3 regions of the Rahnella aceris genome follow, and region 2 is predicted to be linked to each of the others. Evidence: predicted binding sites of a transcription regulator. Region 2 holds the regulator's gene; each other region holds the start of a gene.
What was found. Region 2 encodes sigma-54, which starts transcription at its own class of promoters, with help from an activator protein. Its sites were predicted from a motif close to GTTGGCACANNTTTCGCTNT; they were not measured.
Positions count from the first base shown of each region.

Region 1: a site for sigma-54 is predicted at 2,729-2,748, ahead of GW591_RS08970 (branched-chain amino acid ABC transporter substrate-binding protein). Genes of this name have one in related genera too.
Region 3: a site for sigma-54 is predicted at 2,061-2,080, ahead of GW591_RS00195 (gamma-glutamyltransferase family protein). Genes of this name have one in related genera too.

Region 1 covers NZ_JAADJV010000001.1:1,978,409-1,984,206, reverse strand. Annotated here, with positions in the region: gene GW591_RS08980 (methyl-accepting chemotaxis protein) at 332-2,161, shown strand; gene GW591_RS08975 (YgdI/YgdR family lipoprotein) at 2,288-2,503, opposite strand; gene GW591_RS08970 (branched-chain amino acid ABC transporter substrate-binding protein) at 2,919-4,043, shown strand; gene GW591_RS08965 (ABC transporter permease subunit) at 4,233-5,147, shown strand; gene livM (high-affinity branched-chain amino acid ABC transporter permease LivM) at 5,161-5,798, shown strand, end outside.
Region 2 covers NZ_JAADJV010000002.1:540,774-546,571, reverse strand. Annotated here, with positions in the region: gene GW591_RS14855 (BglG family transcription antiterminator) at 1-291, shown strand, start outside; gene npr (PTS phosphocarrier protein NPr) at 317-589, opposite strand; gene rapZ (RNase adapter RapZ) at 586-1,440, opposite strand; gene ptsN (PTS IIA-like nitrogen regulatory protein PtsN) at 1,508-1,990, opposite strand; gene hpf (ribosome hibernation promoting factor) at 2,089-2,376, opposite strand; gene rpoN (RNA polymerase factor sigma-54) at 2,400-3,833, opposite strand; gene lptB (LPS export ABC transporter ATP-binding protein) at 3,935-4,660, opposite strand; gene lptA (lipopolysaccharide ABC transporter substrate-binding protein LptA) at 4,667-5,224, opposite strand; gene lptC (LPS export ABC transporter periplasmic protein LptC) at 5,202-5,771, opposite strand; gene kdsC (3-deoxy-manno-octulosonate-8-phosphatase KdsC) at 5,768-5,798, opposite strand, start outside.
Region 3 covers NZ_JAADJV010000001.1:32,634-38,431, forward strand. Annotated here, with positions in the region: gene GW591_RS00185 (AtzE family amidohydrolase) at 1-174, opposite strand, end outside; gene hpxX (oxalurate catabolism protein HpxX) at 171-365, opposite strand; gene GW591_RS00195 (gamma-glutamyltransferase family protein) at 402-1,988, opposite strand; gene GW591_RS00200 (MurR/RpiR family transcriptional regulator) at 2,187-3,026, shown strand; gene GW591_RS00205 (transporter substrate-binding domain-containing protein) at 3,285-4,076, shown strand; gene GW591_RS00210 (amino acid ABC transporter permease) at 4,101-4,766, shown strand; gene GW591_RS00215 (amino acid ABC transporter permease) at 4,769-5,419, shown strand; gene GW591_RS00220 (amino acid ABC transporter ATP-binding protein) at 5,419-5,798, shown strand, end outside.

The DNA.
Region 1 (5,798 bases), on a different contig from region 2:
GCTGCAAACCAAAACCGGGCTTCCGCCCGGTTTTTTTATGTCCTCGCGTCGGAAGCTGATACTGCGCGATGTATGTTCAGATAACGTCTTTAATATTTAAGAATAGCAGAAAATTAAAATAATGCTTTTTTATAGAGAATTACCTCACCATTAATAGGGTGTAATTAATAAAAAAGTATTCATACAAAGAATAAGGTTTTATAGCGGTTAAATTACTGACTTTTGTAACTTAATAAACTGAGTTTTTTATTAACTAATTTTTATAGCCTGCCGATACCCCATGTGCTTCACATACAATTGTATTTATAAAAATAATGGAGAGCCATGCGCTATGAAAATATTTATGTCATATTTTGAAAATCTAAAAGTCGGGAAAAAATTAGCATTAGGTTTCGGACTTATCTTATTGCTGAGTATTGCAGTTGCTTTATGTGGTATTAAAAATCTGAATGATATTTCCATTCGAGCTGAGAAAATAAGCCAGCTTAAAGTGATAACTGACCAGTTTGCTATGGCGAAGTCTGAAAGACTGGAATATGTGAAAACGCACGATGAAAAATACATCACAATGAATGAGGTGAACTTACAGCAGGTTGATAAAAAAATTGAAAGTCTCAGGTTGCTTCGTTGGGATACAGAGCACCTGAAGATGCTTAATGAAATGTCAGAGGTCATGAAGACGTATCGTGACAAGCGTGCTCAAACGGTCCGCGAGACCCAACAACGTGATCTTGTTGTCAGTCGTTTTGTGCTGACACGCGAAGAATCTGAGATTAACAGTCTGGCTCAGTCCTATGCACGAGATCCCGCACGTGCTGTCACCGCGATCGCGTTAGGGGATATCGTCAGACACATTGATGGGGTGGCGACACGTGTAAAACTCCTCCAGTTTGAGAATACTGAGGAATCCCTTCAGGCTTTAACAGGTTTTATGGATGAATCGATTCAGCAAATGGATGCCGTCAAATCCCAGTTAAATCCGGCTGATGTCAGCATACTTGAAGAAATTGAACGCTCGGTCTCGGCCAAAAAGGCGAGTGCCGGAAACTACCTCCAATCCTATATTGCTGAGCAGGAAGCGACTCAGTTGCTTGCGAAAGCAGGCGGCAAGCTGACCACCCTGAGTGACAATATATTTGAATCGGAGCTGAGCGCGGCGCATGACGATATCAGAAATGCAGTTATATGGATGACTTCACTCCTGGTAGCAGCAGTCTTATTAAGTATTGGCATTGCACTGATTATTTCCCGCCAAATTGTGAAGCCTCTGGCTGACACGCTTGACGTCGCCAGACAGATAGCGCGCGGTGATTTAAGAGCCCATCTCAATACCACGCGTCGTGATGAGCTGGGAGAACTGATGCAAGCTGTAGATGAGATGAACACCGATCTCCGCCGTATCATCGGGGATATTCGTACCGGTGTGACGCAGGTGAGCCATGCCTCCGCAGAAATTGCGGCAGGTAATAATGATTTATCCGCACGCACTGAGGAACAGGCTGCTGCGCTTGAAGAAACGGCAGCCAGCATGGAGCAGTTAACTGCGACGGTTAAACAGAACGTGGACAATATTCATCATACCAGCCGCCTGGCGGGCAGTACTTCAGAAACGGCGAATAAAGGCGGGCAACTCGTCTCTCATGTGGTGAAAACTATGAATGAAATTACTGCAAGCTCAGCAAAAATTGCTGAGATTACGACGGTAATTAATAGCATCGCTTTTCAGACCAATATTCTGGCTCTCAATGCGGCTGTTGAAGCGGCGCGTGCTGGCGAACAGGGGCGGGGATTTGCTGTTGTGGCAAGCGAAGTGAGAAGCCTTGCGCAGAGAAGCGCTCAGGCTGCAAAAGAAATAGAAGGTTTAATTGGTGAATCGGTAGAGCGAATTAATGCAGGGTCAGATCTGGTAGAACAGGCGGGGACTACCATGCATGACATTGTGACCAAAGTGGCTAATGTTACCGAAATACTGAATGAAATTACTCAGGCATCGGATGAACAGAACAGGGGAATATCTCAGGTAGGGCAGGCAATAGTGGAAATGGACAGCGTGACTCAACAAAATGCGGCCCTGGTGGAAGAGTCTTCTGCTGCCGCCAATGCGCTGCGAGATCAGGCACAAAATCTTGCTGCGTCTGTTTCACGTTTTATTACTGAGTAATCTGATTCTCAAAACAGTCGTGATATTGCGTGCCGTTTGTGCACCACATAGCATGACTGTTTTGTTAAGCCGACCATGTGTGTCATCGGCCAGGTTTTGAGATAAATGCAATTCCCATCCGTAACCCTACTTCTTCACAATGCCCGCAATATCATTGGTGTTCATCAGATGATAATCGCCATTCATGTCGGTGTAGCTGGTCATGCCGGTATTGCGGTCACGATCCGGTTCGCCGTGGGCGAAAAACTGGTCACCGGATTTGGTGTTAATCACATAATCGCTGGCGCAGCCAGTTAACGACAGAGCCAGAACCACAGCCGTCAGGCAGGATAATTTCTTCATTGTTCAGTAGTTTCCCGTTGCAATCATCTGCCCATATTACAAAACAACCCGCCGCAAGAAGCAAAGAATAAAAATGTCACCCGGCGTAAGCGTGCGTGCAAAACCGTGCTTGTGCACCAGCGCGGTGCGATGTGATCCCGTCGTTGTTTCTGTCAGTTGCCCGTAACGCTCTCCCGTCGCTATCTATACTCACATAACCCGTCACATTCTCAGAGGTTGAGTAACAATGGCAGATATTTTGCTTATGTTTTTTTACCTTTGATGTTTTCACCCCCGGAGATAAGCGGGAAACCCTCAGTCTTAAGGCTTAAGCGTTAAATTTCAGATTTTCTGATTACGACTTCGTGTTGGTGTTTTTGCTACATGCGTTTTCCATAACCCGTTTTGCATAAACTCTGTCCTAAGGATCATGATGATGTCGATGAAATTTATTAAAAGTCCTCTTTCTTTGTTGCTGGCAGGCTGTCTGGTCACTGCGTTTACCGCGCGTGCGGATATCGTGATTGGCGTCGCTGGCCCGTTCACCGGCCCGAATGCCACCTATGGCGATCAGTACTGGCATGGTGCCACACAGGCCGCTGAAGACATTAATGCCGCTGGCGGAATCAACGGCGAGAAAATCAAACTGGTGCAGGGCGATGATGCCTGCGAACCGAAACAGGCCGTTGCGGTCGCTAACCGTCTTGTTGATCAGGATAAAGTGCAGGCGGTGGTCGGGCATTTTTGTTCATCTTCTACCATGCCCGCATCTGAGGTGTACAACGATGCCGGCATTATCGCCATCACGCCGGGATCCACTAACCCGCAAATCACCGAACGCGGCATGAGTGATATGTTCCGCATGTGCGGACGTGACGACCAGCAGGGGCAGGTTGCCAGTGATTACATCATCGACAAGCTGAAAGCCAAAAAAGTGGTCATTATCCACGACAAAGACACTTACGGGCAGGGGCTGGCGGATGCCACCAAAGCGGCGCTTAACAAGCGTGGCGTGAAAGAAGTGATGTATGAAGGGTTATCGCGCGGCGAAAAAGACTTCAACGCGCTGGTCACCAAAATCAGTGCGCAGAAACCGGACGTGGTGTTCTTCGGCGGTTGCCATCCTGAAGCCGGTCCGCTGGTACGCCAGATGCGTGAGCAGGGCGTGCAGGCCACGTTCTTCTCCGGCGACTGTATCGTCAACGAAGAAATGGTCACCGCCGCGGGTGGCCCGCAATATACCAACGGGATTCTGATGACCTTCGGCAAAGACCCGCGTCTGATCCCGGAAGGCAAAGTCGTTATCGATAAATTCCGCGCCAGCAAGTTCGAGCCGGAAGGCTACACCCTTTACTCCTATGCCTCCGTTCAGGCTATTGCCGCGGCATTCAAAGCCACCGGCGGCAGCGATTCCGCCAAAGCCAGCGCCTGGCTTAAAGCCAACAGCGTCGATACCGTCATGGGCAAAAAAGCCTGGGACAGTAAAGGCGACCTGAAAGTCTCTGATTACGTGGTTTATAAATGGGACGACAAAGGCAAATATCAGGAAGTTAAGGAATAAAGCACTCTTATTTGCCATTTTGAACCCGGGCAGTGCTCACTCTTTATGAAAGAACTGGCTCACGTACTTAATGTACGCTCCGGCTCTTGTGCGCTGGCCGGGTCCAAACTGGCTGCAACGATAACGCTTTATTAGCTTTAATGAATGCGCCCTTAGCCAGGCGCGGTCACAAAAAGAGACTGCGTATTTATGGATTCATTCTTCCTGCAACAACTGTTTAATGGCATTACGCTCGGTGCTGTCTACGGTCTCATTGCCATCGGCTACACCATGGTTTACGGCATTATCGGCATGATCAACTTTGCGCACGGCGAAGTGTATATGATTTCGGCTTACCTCTGTGCCATCGCGCTGGCGCTGCTTTCCTTCTTCGGGCTTCACTCTTTTCCGCTACTGATCCTGGGCACGCTGGTGTTCACCATCGTGGTCACCGGCGTGTATGGCTGGGCGATTGAACGCATTGCCTATAAGCCGCTGCGTAATTCGACCCGTCTTGCACCGCTGATTTCTGCTATCGGCATGTCACTTATCTTACAAAATTACGCGCAAATCAGTCAGGGGCCGCGACAGCAGGGCATTCCGACCATGCTGGATGGCGCATTCCGTTTTCATATCGGCGAAAGTTTTGTCCAGATGACCTACACCAAAATTTTCATTCTGGTGGCGTCGCTGGCTGGCATGCTGGTTTTATCGTGGATTATCAGTAATACCAAACTTGGTCGTATGTGTCGTGCGGTGCAGCAGGACAGAAAAATGGCTTCCATTCTGGGTATTAACACTGACCGCATTATCTCGCTGGTCTTCATGATTGGCGCAGCGATGGCCGGACTGGCCGGGGTTCTGGTGACCATGAACTACGGCACGTTTGATTTCTACGCCGGTTTCATCATCGGCATCAAAGCTTTTACTGCGGCGGTGCTCGGCGGCATTGGTTCATTACCCGGCGCGATGCTGGGCGGGCTGATCCTGGGGATTGCCGAAGCGCAGTTCTCGGGCATGGTGAATTCTGATTACAAAGATGTGTTCTCCTTTGGATTGCTGGTGGTGATCCTCATTTTCCGCCCTCAGGGCCTGCTGGGCCGTCCGGTCGTGACGAAAGTGTGAGGGAAATAAAATGATGTCACAAACTGCTGTGAACAGCGGATTTTCATTTAAACGCTGTCTGCTGGATGCCATTTTTGCCGGGCTGGTGGCGCTGATTATTTTCGGGCCGGTGGTCGGCGTGGTGCTCGATGGTTACAGTTTTAACTTTCATAGCCAGAGGCTGGTCTGGATCATTGCTGCGGTGATGACGGGCCGCTTCCTGCTCAGTGCATTTTTAGAAACCACAGCCGGGCAGAAAATGCGTGCGCGTTTCGAATCCGACAGCGCGGGCGTCTATGTCCGGTCGCCGGATTATAAAAGTCATCTGCGCTGGGTTATTCCGCTGCTGATTGTGCTGGCCATTTTCTTCCCGTTCGTCGCCACCAAATACATTCTGACGGTCGCCATTCTGGGACTGATTTATGTGCTGCTCGGCCTCGGGCTGAATATCGTGGTCGGACTGGCCGGTTTGCTCGATCTGGGGTATGTGGCGTTTTACGCCATCGGGGCTTACGGGCTGGCGCTGGGGTATCAGTATCTCGGCCTCGGCTTCTGGTCGATGCTGCCGCTGGCGGCGGTGATGGCCGCGCTGGCGGGTGCGTTGCTGGGTTTCCCGGTGCTGCGTATGCACGGCGACTATCTGGCGATCGTGACGTTAGGTTTCGGTGAAAT
Region 2 (5,798 bases):
GTCTCGACCATGCTGGGGGAAGGGATTGCGCTGCCGCACTCGCTGGGGCTGCTGGCGAAGAAAACCGTGGTGATAACGTTGCTCTCTCCGCAGGGCATTGCGTGGGGAGAAGGGGAGACAGCACACGTGATTTTCCTGCTGGCAATCAGCAAGGCAGATTATGAAGAGGCGATGGCGATTTACGATTTGTTCGTGACGTTTGTGCGGGAACGCTCAATGAGCCGTCTGCTGAGCAGCGAAAACTTTGAGAGTTTCAAGGCCATTGCAATCGACTGTTTAAGCCGCATTTAATACGGCTCAAAGAGTGCGTTAATTATCAGTCTTCATCAAAACCTGAATTAATCAGATTTACCACTGCCGTCAATGCCTGTTCTTCATCGGGGCCGGTGGCTTCGATTTCGATTTTCTGACCTTTCGGGGAATCGAGCATCAGCAGCGCGATGACACTGCTGGCTTCCGCTTCAATGCCCGTGTCGTTGCGCAGCATCACTTCTGATTCAAAGCTCTGCACCAGTTCAAACAACTTCATTGCCGGGCGGGCATGCATACCCAACCGGTTTTTGATTTCTACCGTTTGTTTCACCGTCATGATTTGCGTTTTTCCAGCGTGCGATGGCGGGATTGCACATTTTTCCCGCGGGAACGGAAATAGTCGGCCAGTTGCTCTGCGATATAGACCGAACGGTGTTTACCGCCGGTACAGCCAATGGCGACGGTCAGATAGCTGCGGTTGTTCGTTTCCAGCATCGGCAGCCATTGTTCGAGGTAGCTGCGGGTCTGGTAAATAAAGTTGTGCACTTCAGTATGACGGTCAAGGAACGCCGCGACCGGCTTATCAAGGCCTGTCATCGGACGCAGTTTCGGATCCCAGTGCGGGTTTGGCAGAAAACGCACATCGAAAACATAATCCGCATCAATCGGAATGCCGTGTTTGAAACCGAAGGATTCGAACACCATCGTCAGTTCGCGCTCGCGTTTACCCAGCAGACGGGTACGCAGCATTTCTGCCAGTTCATGCACGGACATTTCGGAGGTGTCGATGATCAAATCCGCAGACGAACGCAGTGGTTCGAGCAGATCGGCTTCTTCATCAATGGCACTTTCGAGGGACAGATTTTTGCTGGAAAGCGGGTGCAGACGACGGGTGTCGCTGTAGCGGCGGATCAGAGTATTGCGGTCGGCATCAAGGAATAACAACTGCGGTGAGAAGCTCTCCGGCAGTTGTGACATCGCATACTCATAAACTTCCGGTGTTTCCGGCATGTTACGGACGTCAATGCTGACGGCCGCTGATGTATTACGTTCAACAAGGGTCTGGGCAAGCTGCGGCAATAACACCACCGGCAGGTTGTCCACACAGTAAAAACCCATGTCTTCTAGTGCCCGTAGGGCAACCGACTTCCCGGAACCGGAACGGCCGCTGACAATCATCAGCACCATGGTGTCACTCCCCTGGCATTCAGTGTGCAGAATTCATTTTCCCGGCACTGTACCGGGAATCAGCAATTTATTCGTTTTCAGTCATTATCTGGAACAGTTCTTCGTCACTTTGCGCGCCACGCAGACGGCGACACACTGTTTTATCAGCTAATTTCTTAGCGACTAAAGATAATGTATGTAAATGGGTTTTACATTGATCTGCCGGTACCAGCAAGGCAAAAAGCAAATCTACCGGCTGATTATCGATGGCGTCAAAAGCAATCGGTTGTTCAAGCTGAATGAATACGCCGACGGCACGTAAAGTGTCTTCTTCCAGCTTACCGTGCGGGATGGCGATCCCGGCACCGATCCCGGTGCTCCCCATACGTTCACGGGTCAAAATGGCGTCAAAAATCACCTGCGGCGACAAATTTAATTGTTTGGCGGCCAACTCACTGATGATTTCCAGTGCGCGTTTTTTGCTGGCGCAATGAACGCCGCTTTTGGTGCATTCGGCATTAAGCACCGACGTTAATTGCATTGCAGTATCGTTAATCATGTCATCTTTCACTTTTGCGCTGTTTCACCCTTAAAGCTATATCGGCTCGTTTCCCGAAGGTCACAAGCCGATGCCCGAAGGTTTGTAGCACAGGGTTGGCTACATGAATGTCAGTGCTGTTTCAGTTTGTCTTTATGTTTATTCAACTGTCGGGCCAGTTTATCAACCAGTCCGTCAATCGCTGCGTACATATCCTGATGTTCCGAGGTGGCATGTAATTCGCCTCCGTTCACATGCAAAGTGGCTTCCGCTACTTTCTGCACCTTTTCCACGCTCAACACCACATACACCTGATTAATCCTGTCGAAATACTGCTCAAGCTTAGCCAGCTTCGACGTGATGAACTCTCTCAGGGGATCCGTGATCTCAATGTGATGTCCGGTAATGTTGAGCTGCATAATGTCTTCCTTCTCTGTTGAGGTCAAACTAACTGTTTACGTTGGTTTGAGGGCGGGATGGACAAAGACTCTCGGTATTTGGCGACAGTCCGACGCGCAACCATAATTCCCTGATCGGAAAGCAGGGTCGCTAACTTACTGTCACTGAGCGGTTTTACAGGATTCTCCGCTGCGATTAATTTCTTCACCAGCGCCCGGATCGCGGTTGACGATGCCTCGCCACCGCTGTCTGTACTGACATGGCTGGAGAAGAAATACTTCAGTTCGAAAATGCCACGCGGGCTGTGCAGGAACTTCTGCGTCGTCACACGTGAAATCGTCGATTCGTGCATTTCCACGGCACTGGCAATATCTGCCAGTACCATAGGTTTCATAAATTCTTCACCCAGTTCAAAGAACGCCTGCTGCTGCTCAACGATGCAGCGCGTCACTTTCAACAGCGTGTCGTTACGGCTTTCCAGGCTTTTGATTAACCACTTGGCTTCCTGCAGATTGCTGCGGATAAATTGCCCGTCGCTGTCGCTGCGTGCGGAATTCCCCATCGCGGCGTACTGCTGGTTAATCTTCAGACGCGGAATGCTGTCGGAATTGAGTTCTACCGCCCAGACACCTGACACTTTACGCACCAGCACATCCGGGATCACGTATTCGGATTCGCCGGTGTTGATAGACTGGCCCGGACGCGGATCAAGAGACTGGATCAGGAGCATCGCTCCTTTCAGTGTATCTTCTTTTAACCGGGTTGATCGCATAAGTGCGCGGAAATCATGGTTCGCCAGCAAATCGAGATGTTCGCTGATGATAAGACGGGCTTCAGTGATGAAAGGCGTGTCAGTCGCATATTGAGAAAGCTGGATCAGCAGGCAGTCGCGCAGGTCACGGGCGGCGACACCCACCGGATCAAAACGCTGAACGCGCTTAAGTACGGCTTCGACTTCGTCCATGGTGACATTTTCATCACCGACGCTTTCAAGAATGTCGTCAAGGGAGACGGTCAGGTAACCGGTGTCATCCACTGCATCGACGATTGACGTGGCAATCGCGGCATCGGTATCAGAGAACGGCGTCAGCTCGACCTGCCACATCAGGTAATCCTGAAGTGTCTGCGTGGTTTCGCCCTGGTAAATCGGTAGCTCATCGTCGCTGTAATCATTGCCGGTGCCTGACGGCGTGCCTGCGGTGTAAATCTCATCCCAGGTGGCGTCCAGCGGCAACTCTTCCGGCATGTCTTTCTGCTCGAGTGCCTCGCGGGTGTCTAACCCTTCGCTGTCGGTGGTTTCTACCGAGTCGATTTCTTCATGAAGGTCGGTTTGTTCCAACAGAGGGTTGCTCTCCAGCGCGAGTTGGATCTCCTGCTGGAGCTCAAGCGTGGATAGTTGCAACAAGCGGATGGCCTGTTGTAACTGAGGAGTCATTGCCAGTTGTTGGCTGAGTCTGAGTTGCAAACCTTGCTTCATATCTTGGCTTAATTCCGTTGATGAGTGAAAACGGCAACACTTCTGTCAGAGACGGCCTGTTTCAGTGTAGGTTGAAACAGGCACGGTTCCGGCGGCACAGATCACAGACGGAATTCTTCACCAAGATAAACACGTTTAACTTGTTCATCAGCAAGAATGTCGGCTGGCGTGCCGTGGGCGATCAATTTCCCCTGACTGACGATATACGCGCGTTCACAAACGTCGAGTGTTTCGCGAACGTTATGGTCAGTGATCAGTACGCCGAGGCCGCTGTCACGTAAATGCTCAATGATTTTTTTGATGTCGATAACGGAAATCGGGTCAACCCCGGCGAACGGTTCATCCAGCAGGATGAATTTAGGGTTCGCTGCCAGTGCACGGGCAATTTCAACACGACGGCGTTCACCACCAGACAGTGACTGACCGAGGTTATCGCGCAAATGAGAAATATGGAACTCTTCCATTAATTCATTAGCGCGGTCATTACGCTGTTCTTTGGTCAGATCGTCACGGATCTGCAGCACCGCCATCAGGTTATCAAATACGCTCAGACGACGGAAAATGGAGGCTTCCTGCGGAAGATAGCCAATACCGCGACGGGCGCGGGTATGCAGCGGCAGCAGGCTGATGTCTTCATCATCAACGATAATGCGGCCCGCATCGCGCTGGACGATGCCCACGACCATGTAAAAGGTGGTGGTTTTACCCGCACCGTTTGGCCCTAATAACCCGACGATTTCACCCGAGTTGACCATCAGACTGACATCTTCAACGACCTTACGGCCTTTGTATGCCTTTGCCAGATTCTCTGCGATTAATTTAGCCATAAAATATCAGTTACTCTTTTTGGTCGGCTGGCCGCCCGCTGCAGGCGTTTTTTGTTGCAGCTGCGAAGGTACCAGAACGGTCGTCACACGGTTACCTTTATCACTAAAGGCTTCCATTTGCTGTTTCTGTACCAGATAGGTAATACGGTCGCCTTTCACATTGCTGTCCAGTTGCTCAAGGTAAGCGTTGCCGGTCAGCGTGACGAGGTCATTTTCCACTTCGTAGCGGACTTTCTGTGCATGGCCTTTAATCGGCTTACCGTTATCCTGCATCTGGTAGAACGTCACCGGGTTGCCGTAACCTTCTACCACTTCTTTACCGGAAACCCCCTGCGGGCGGATGACGACCACTTTGTCGGCTTTAACCTGGATCGTACCCTGATTGACGACCACATTGCCGGTAAAGGTCGCGGTATTGGTATTGACGTCGAGCGCCTGGTTTGCTGAATCAATGGTGATCGGTTTCGTTGTATCGTCTTTTAAGGCAAATGCCGGAACGCTGACGGCTAACAATGAGCTGACGATCAGGAGATCACGGATTTTATTTTTTGCTTTGAATTTCATAAGAGGTCGTTACCTTTTCGATCAGCTCTGCTGTTTTGTCACGCAGATTACCACGCATTTTCATGCCGTTAGATGTAAAACCTGTACCATACAACGTCACTTCATCGTCTGAGGCAACGTCCTGTGTCGTCAGGTTAACCCGTGCATTGTCCGTTTTGATTCTTTGCAGCTGTGATGTCTCAGGTGTCAGGCTGTCTGCCTGCACATGCCCATAAAGATAGAGCATTTTATCCTGAGTCAGTTTCGCTTTATCAGAACGCAATACCCAGGTGGCTACTTTGTTCTTGTCATACATGGTCGCGACCGGATTGGTAAACCATGACACCTGATCAGCGGTGTAATATTTTACCTGGTCTGAAACCAGTTTATACGTCAGGCTGCCCATCGGGTCATACACCATCGTAACGGTGTGGGACGTCTGGTAAGTCGGATCCTGATCATTGACCGCTTGCGGAACATCATCGCTGTTGTCAGATAATGACCAGCCAATCAGCACCAGAACGATGGCAGTCAGCGCCAGAATAATCCAAAGTTTTGCTTTACTCATATCGACAGCCCTTTGGCGTCCTCCAGC
Region 3 (5,798 bases), on a different contig from region 2:
TTTCGCTGCTTCACTCAGCATGCGATCGCCGGTGATTTGCGTCCAGGCGTTGATGACCGGATTGGCCTGTTCAACGGCGTCGAGCGTGGAGGTGGCGATTTCTGTGGCCGAGATTTCGCCCTGCGCAATCGCCTGATGTAACTGGCTGACGGTAAAGCTATCAAACGATTTCATGCGCGGTACACCCCGGCAATTTCCAGACGCGGATCCAGCGGTAAATCCATCAGCGGTTGTGCCATTTGGGCAATGCGGCTGAACTGCACCAGCAATTCCTGACGGCGTGCGTCGTCGAGTTCCAGCGCCAGAACGGATTCCATCTGGCGGATATAGGCGGCCCAGTCGGTCGCTGCGGAGGTATTTTTCATTCTGCTTCCTTATCCATTCTGTTATGCAAACCCTGATCAAAAACCGGCGGCGCTGCCGTTGCTGCGCGGGTCGGAGGCACCTTCAAACATGCCGTTGGTGTGACGAACGATGGCACCGGCGTGACCGACGGCTTCACTGAAATCCGGCAACAGTTCGACGTCGTGACCACGCTGCCTCAGCCCGGCCAGCGTCGGATAGGCAAAACGGCCTTCCAGTTTCAGTGAATCCGAACTCTCGCCCCAGGTACGGCCAAGCAGCCAGCGCGGGCCGCTGATCGCCTGTTGCAAAGATTGCCCCTGTACTACATGGCGGATAAACACGGCGGCCTGCGTTTGCGGCTGGCCGTCACCCCCCATTGAGCCGTAAACCATGGTGCGCCCGTCGTATAAGCGTGCGGCGGCAGGGTTGAGGGTATGGAACGGTTGCTTGCCCGGTGCCAGCGCCAGTAAATGACCGGCATCAAGGCTGAAGGACGCGCCGCGGTTTTGCCACAACACGCCGCTGCCCGGCAGCACCACGCCACTGCCGAACTCGTGATAAATGCTCTGGATAAAAGAAACCGCCAGCCCGCTGCTGTCCATCACGCCCATCCAGACGGTATCGCCCGGCCCTTTACCTTTACCCCAGTCGGCGGCGCTGTGTGGTTTGATGCGGGTCGCAAGAGCATCGAGATACTGTGGATCCAGCAGTTCCTGTGCATCCTGCGTCATCATGCGCGGATCGGTGATAAAGCGATCGCGCAGACCGAACGCCAGTTTGGTGGCTTCCACCACGCTGTGAATGGTGGCACTTTCGTCCATGGTTTCCAGCGGCAAACGGTCAGTCAGGCCGAGGATCGCCAGCGAAACCAGTCCCTGCGTCGGGGGTGTCAGGTTGTAGATTTCGCCTTTACTGTGTTTGAGCCGCAACGGCACACGGCGCTGTGGCTTGTAAGCCGCGAGATCAGCGCGGGTCACCGGCATGCCGAGCTTTTCCATGTCGGCGGCCATATTGTCGGCCAGCTCACCGCGATAGAAACTGTTCAGCCCGTCCTCGCACAGCATCGATAACGTCTGCGCCAGTTGCGGCTGAGTGAAGCGGTTTCCGGCGCGGGGCACATCGCCGTTAGGCAGAAAAACATCGGCAAAGCTGCGGAAATCTTTCAGTTCGTGTTGCTTGGCGCGGGTTGCCGCTTCCTGCGATGCTGTCACCGGAATACCATCAGCGGCATAACGGATGGCGTCACGCAGCAGGCGGGAGAGCGGTTTTTGCTCGCCGCCAAATTCAGCCGACACATTCAGCGCTTCCTGCCAGCCGCCGACGGTGCCCGCTACCGTCAGCGCGGCTTTCGGGCCACGGTGCGGAATGTGCGTTTCACCGGCGTAGAAATCGAGAGAGGCGAGGGAGCCTGCGGCACCGCTGGCGTCTATCGCCACCGGATTGCCCTGCGGCGGCACGATCAGCCAGAAGCCATCGCCCCCCAGCCCGTTCATGTGCGGATAGACCACGGCAATCGTCGCGGCCGCAGCCACCATGGCCTCGATGGCATTGCCGCCTTCACGCAATACCGCAAGCGCACTCTGGCTCGCCAGATGATGAGGTGTGACCGCCATGCCCAGCGGTGCGCTGTTACTGTTAATCATGCGATGTCCTTTTTAGAAACGCTTTTTTATGCTGCCCGTGCTTGCAGGGTTGTGGGCGCGTAGGGATAAAGTTAAGCAAGAGGTGTTCCACATCGGCAAAACCTTGCAGCTTTAGCGCTAATTTCTCTTGCATTGGCAAGCATAGTGCATGGTATGTTCCGCTGATTTACTGAAACATTGGTTACAAAAGGGCCAGAGATGAAACAGATTGATGAGCGTCTGCGTGACCATTACGCAGAACTGACGCCGCAGGAACAGCGGGTGGCCGACTTTATTTTTGCCAGTATTGACGACCTGATGAGCTATAACAGCGCCGAACTGGCGCGGCTTAGCGGCGTATCGAAAGCCACGGTCAGCCGCCTGTTCAAACGCCTCGGTTACCCGAGCTACCGCGATATGCGCGATGAAATGCGCACCCTGCGCCAGAGCGGGATGCCGCTGACCGACAGCCGCGACGCAGTGCAAGGTAACACCTTGTTATCACGGCACTATAAACAGGAAATGGCCAACCTGACGCAGTGGATTAACCAGATTGATGGCACCCAGTTCGGTGCGCTGATCGCCGCCCTGAATCAGGCGCGGCAAGTACGTTTGCTGGGTTTTCGTAACAGTTACCCGGTGGCGCTGCACCTGCGTCAGCAACTGATTCAGGTGCGCGCTGGCGTGATGATAATGCCGCAGCCGGGGCAAACGCTGGCGGAAGAACTGGTGGATCTTACCGCGCAGGACGTGGTGATATTCGTCGCTTTCCGCCGCAGGCCGCGCATGGCGAAGGCAATTCTGATGCAGTTACAGTCACTTGGCGTGCCGGTGTTGTTGATTTGCGAGCCGCAGGCGCAGACACTTATCCCGCTGGCAACCTGGCATCTGGCTGCTCCGCTCGACAGCGTATCGGCGTTCGACAGTTATTCTTCTGCCATGAGTCTGGCGAATTTGCTCAGCAATGCATTGCTGCACGATATGCTCGCTTCAGGCCGCCAGCGTATTCATCAGATAAGCGATTTGTATAACGATCTGGATGAGCTGGAGCAGCGCTGATTCCCGTTTGAAGAACAAATCGGGCGCTTTTCTGGTGCTTGCGCACAATTTCAGTGCATCATATTTTTCATTGGTTCACGCTTTTTGCCCTGATTCAGGGCAAAAAAACCTCTTCTGATCGCGCCTCTCATTGTCTAATTCCTTGTCATACCGTGACTTTGTGCACAATTTTTCTGCTGCACGGCTTTTGGCACATTCGTTGCAAAGCTATAAACATAAGAATCTATCGTTCCAAAAACCTTTCACCGGAGATAATCTATGAACATGAACAAACGGCTGTTGGCATGGGCAGGTGCGGCAATGCTGGTGCTTCAGGCATCCAGCGTAATGGCGGATCAGTTGCAGGATATTCAGAAACGTGGCGTGCTGCGTGTGGCTGTTCCTCAGGATTTCCCGCCGTTTGGTTCGGTGAGCAAGGATTTGCAGCCGGAAGGTTATGACATCGATATGGCGCATTATCTGGCCGATAAGATGAAACTTAAGTTGCAACTGGTGCCGGTCACCAGCGCCAACCGCGTGCCTTATCTGCAAACGGATAAAGTCGATCTGGTGATTTCAAGCCTGGGTAAAAACGCTGAGCGCGAAAAAGTCATCGACTTCAGCAACGCTTACGCACCGTTCTTCCTCGGCGTGTTTGGTGCCCAGGGTGACAAACTGTCCGACCTGAAAGAACTGTCCGGTAAAACCATCGGCGTGACCCGTGGCGCGGTGGAAGATCTGGCACTGACCGGCGTGGCACCGAAAGATGCCAAAATTCAGCGGTATGAAGACAACAACACCACGCTGTCTGCATACCTTTCCGGCCAGGTGGAATACATCGCTACCGGCAACCTGGTGGTCGCCGCGATTGCCCGCATGAACCCGGCCAAAGCACCGATTTCGAAAGTCATGCTGAAAGATTCACCATGCTACGTCGGTCTGCGTAAAGACGAACCCGCGCTGAAAGACAAAGTGAATGAACTGATCGCCGAAGGCATCAAAGACAAGACGCTGAATGCGCTGTCTGAAAAATGGATGAAGGCACCGCTGCCAGCGTCCATCGGCGCGTGATCAGAGGCCTGACGGAGATCTTTCATGACCTATCAGCTTAACTTTAGCGCGCTATGGCCTTATATGCCGGAACTGCTGGCCGGTTTATGGACCACCATTGAGCTGACGGTAATGGCAACGGTTGGCGGTGTCGCAATAGGGATTTGCGGCGCGGCCATCCGCTGCGGCAACCATAAAACCCTGCGTGCGGTCTGGGGCGTGTATGTCGAAGCCATCCGTAATACGCCGTTTGTGGTGCAGCTGTTTTTCATTGTCTTTGGCCTGCCAGCCATTGGCCTGAAAATGACTGCCGGTGAAGCGGCGCTGCTGGCGATGCTGATTAACCTCGGCGCCTACAGCACGGAGATTATCCGCGCCGGTATTCAGGTGACGCCGAAAGGTCAGTGGGAAGCCGGGCGCGTGCTGGGATTAACCCGCAGTCAGACGTTCCTGCGCATCGTGCTGCCGCCGTCGCTGAAACGCATTTATCCGTCGCTGGTCAGCCAGTGCATTATCGTGATGCTCGGATCTTCCGTGGTATCGCAGGTGTCCTATGAAGAACTGACGTTTGCCGCGAACTTAATTCAGTCGCGCACCTTCCTCAGTTTTGAAGTGTATCTGGTCACCACGTTGTTTTATTTATTGCTGTCGGTTGCGATGCGTCAGTTGTTGCTGCTGGCCGGACGCCGTGTCTTTGGGAGTGAAAACTGATGATGACCTTCACCGACTGGGACATTGTGCGCAATCTCCTGCTGGCGGCGCGCTGGACGTTATTGTTGTCGCTGACCGCTTTTATCGGCGGCACGCTGGTGACGTTGCCGTTGCTGTTACTGCGTCTCACCAAACGCCGCTGGCCGACACGATTTGTGCGTTTATATTCCGAACTGTTTCAGGGCACGCCGCTGCTGATGCAGCTGTTCCTGGCCTTCTTCGGGCTTGGCCTGTTTGGGATCAATGTCAGCCCGTGGACCGCCGCCGCGCTGGCGCTGACGCTGTATACCAGCGCTTATCTGGTGGATATCTGGAGCGGCAGTATTGCCGCATTACCGAAAGGCCAGTGGGAAGCGTCGCGCTGTCTCGGCCTGAATTTCGGCCAGACGTTATGGCGGGTGATCACCCCGCAGGCGCTGCGCATTGCTATCGCGCCGACCGTCGGGTTTTCCGTGCAGGTGGTGAAGGGGACCGCGCTGGCCTCGATTATCGGTTTTGTCGAACTGACCAAAGCCGGAACGATGCTGAACAACGTGACGTATGAGCCGTTCAAAGTGTTTGGATTAGTGGCGCTGGGCTACTTCCTGATGTGCTATCCGCTGTCCCGTTACAGCCAGCATTTAGAAAAATCATTGCGTGGAGAGAAACAGTAATGCCACTGATCACCATCAACCAGGTTCAGAAATTTTACGGTCAGAACCACGTACTGAAAGGCGTGGATCTGGATATTGACAGCGGCGAAGTGATTTCGATCATCGGCCGCAGCGGTTCAGGCAAAAGTACGCTGTTGCGCTGCATGAACGGGCTGGAAGGCTATCAGGAAGGCAGCATCAAACTCGGCGGGATGACCATTACCGACCGCGATTCTCAGGCGCGTGACATCAGCCGTTCCGTGGGCATGGTGTTCCAGAGTTTCAATCTTTTCCCGCACATGACCGCGCTGGAAAACGTCATGCTGGCGCCACGCCGCGTGCTGAAAAAGTCCGCTGCCGAATGCCGTGAACTGGCCGCGCAGATGCTGGCGAAAGTCGG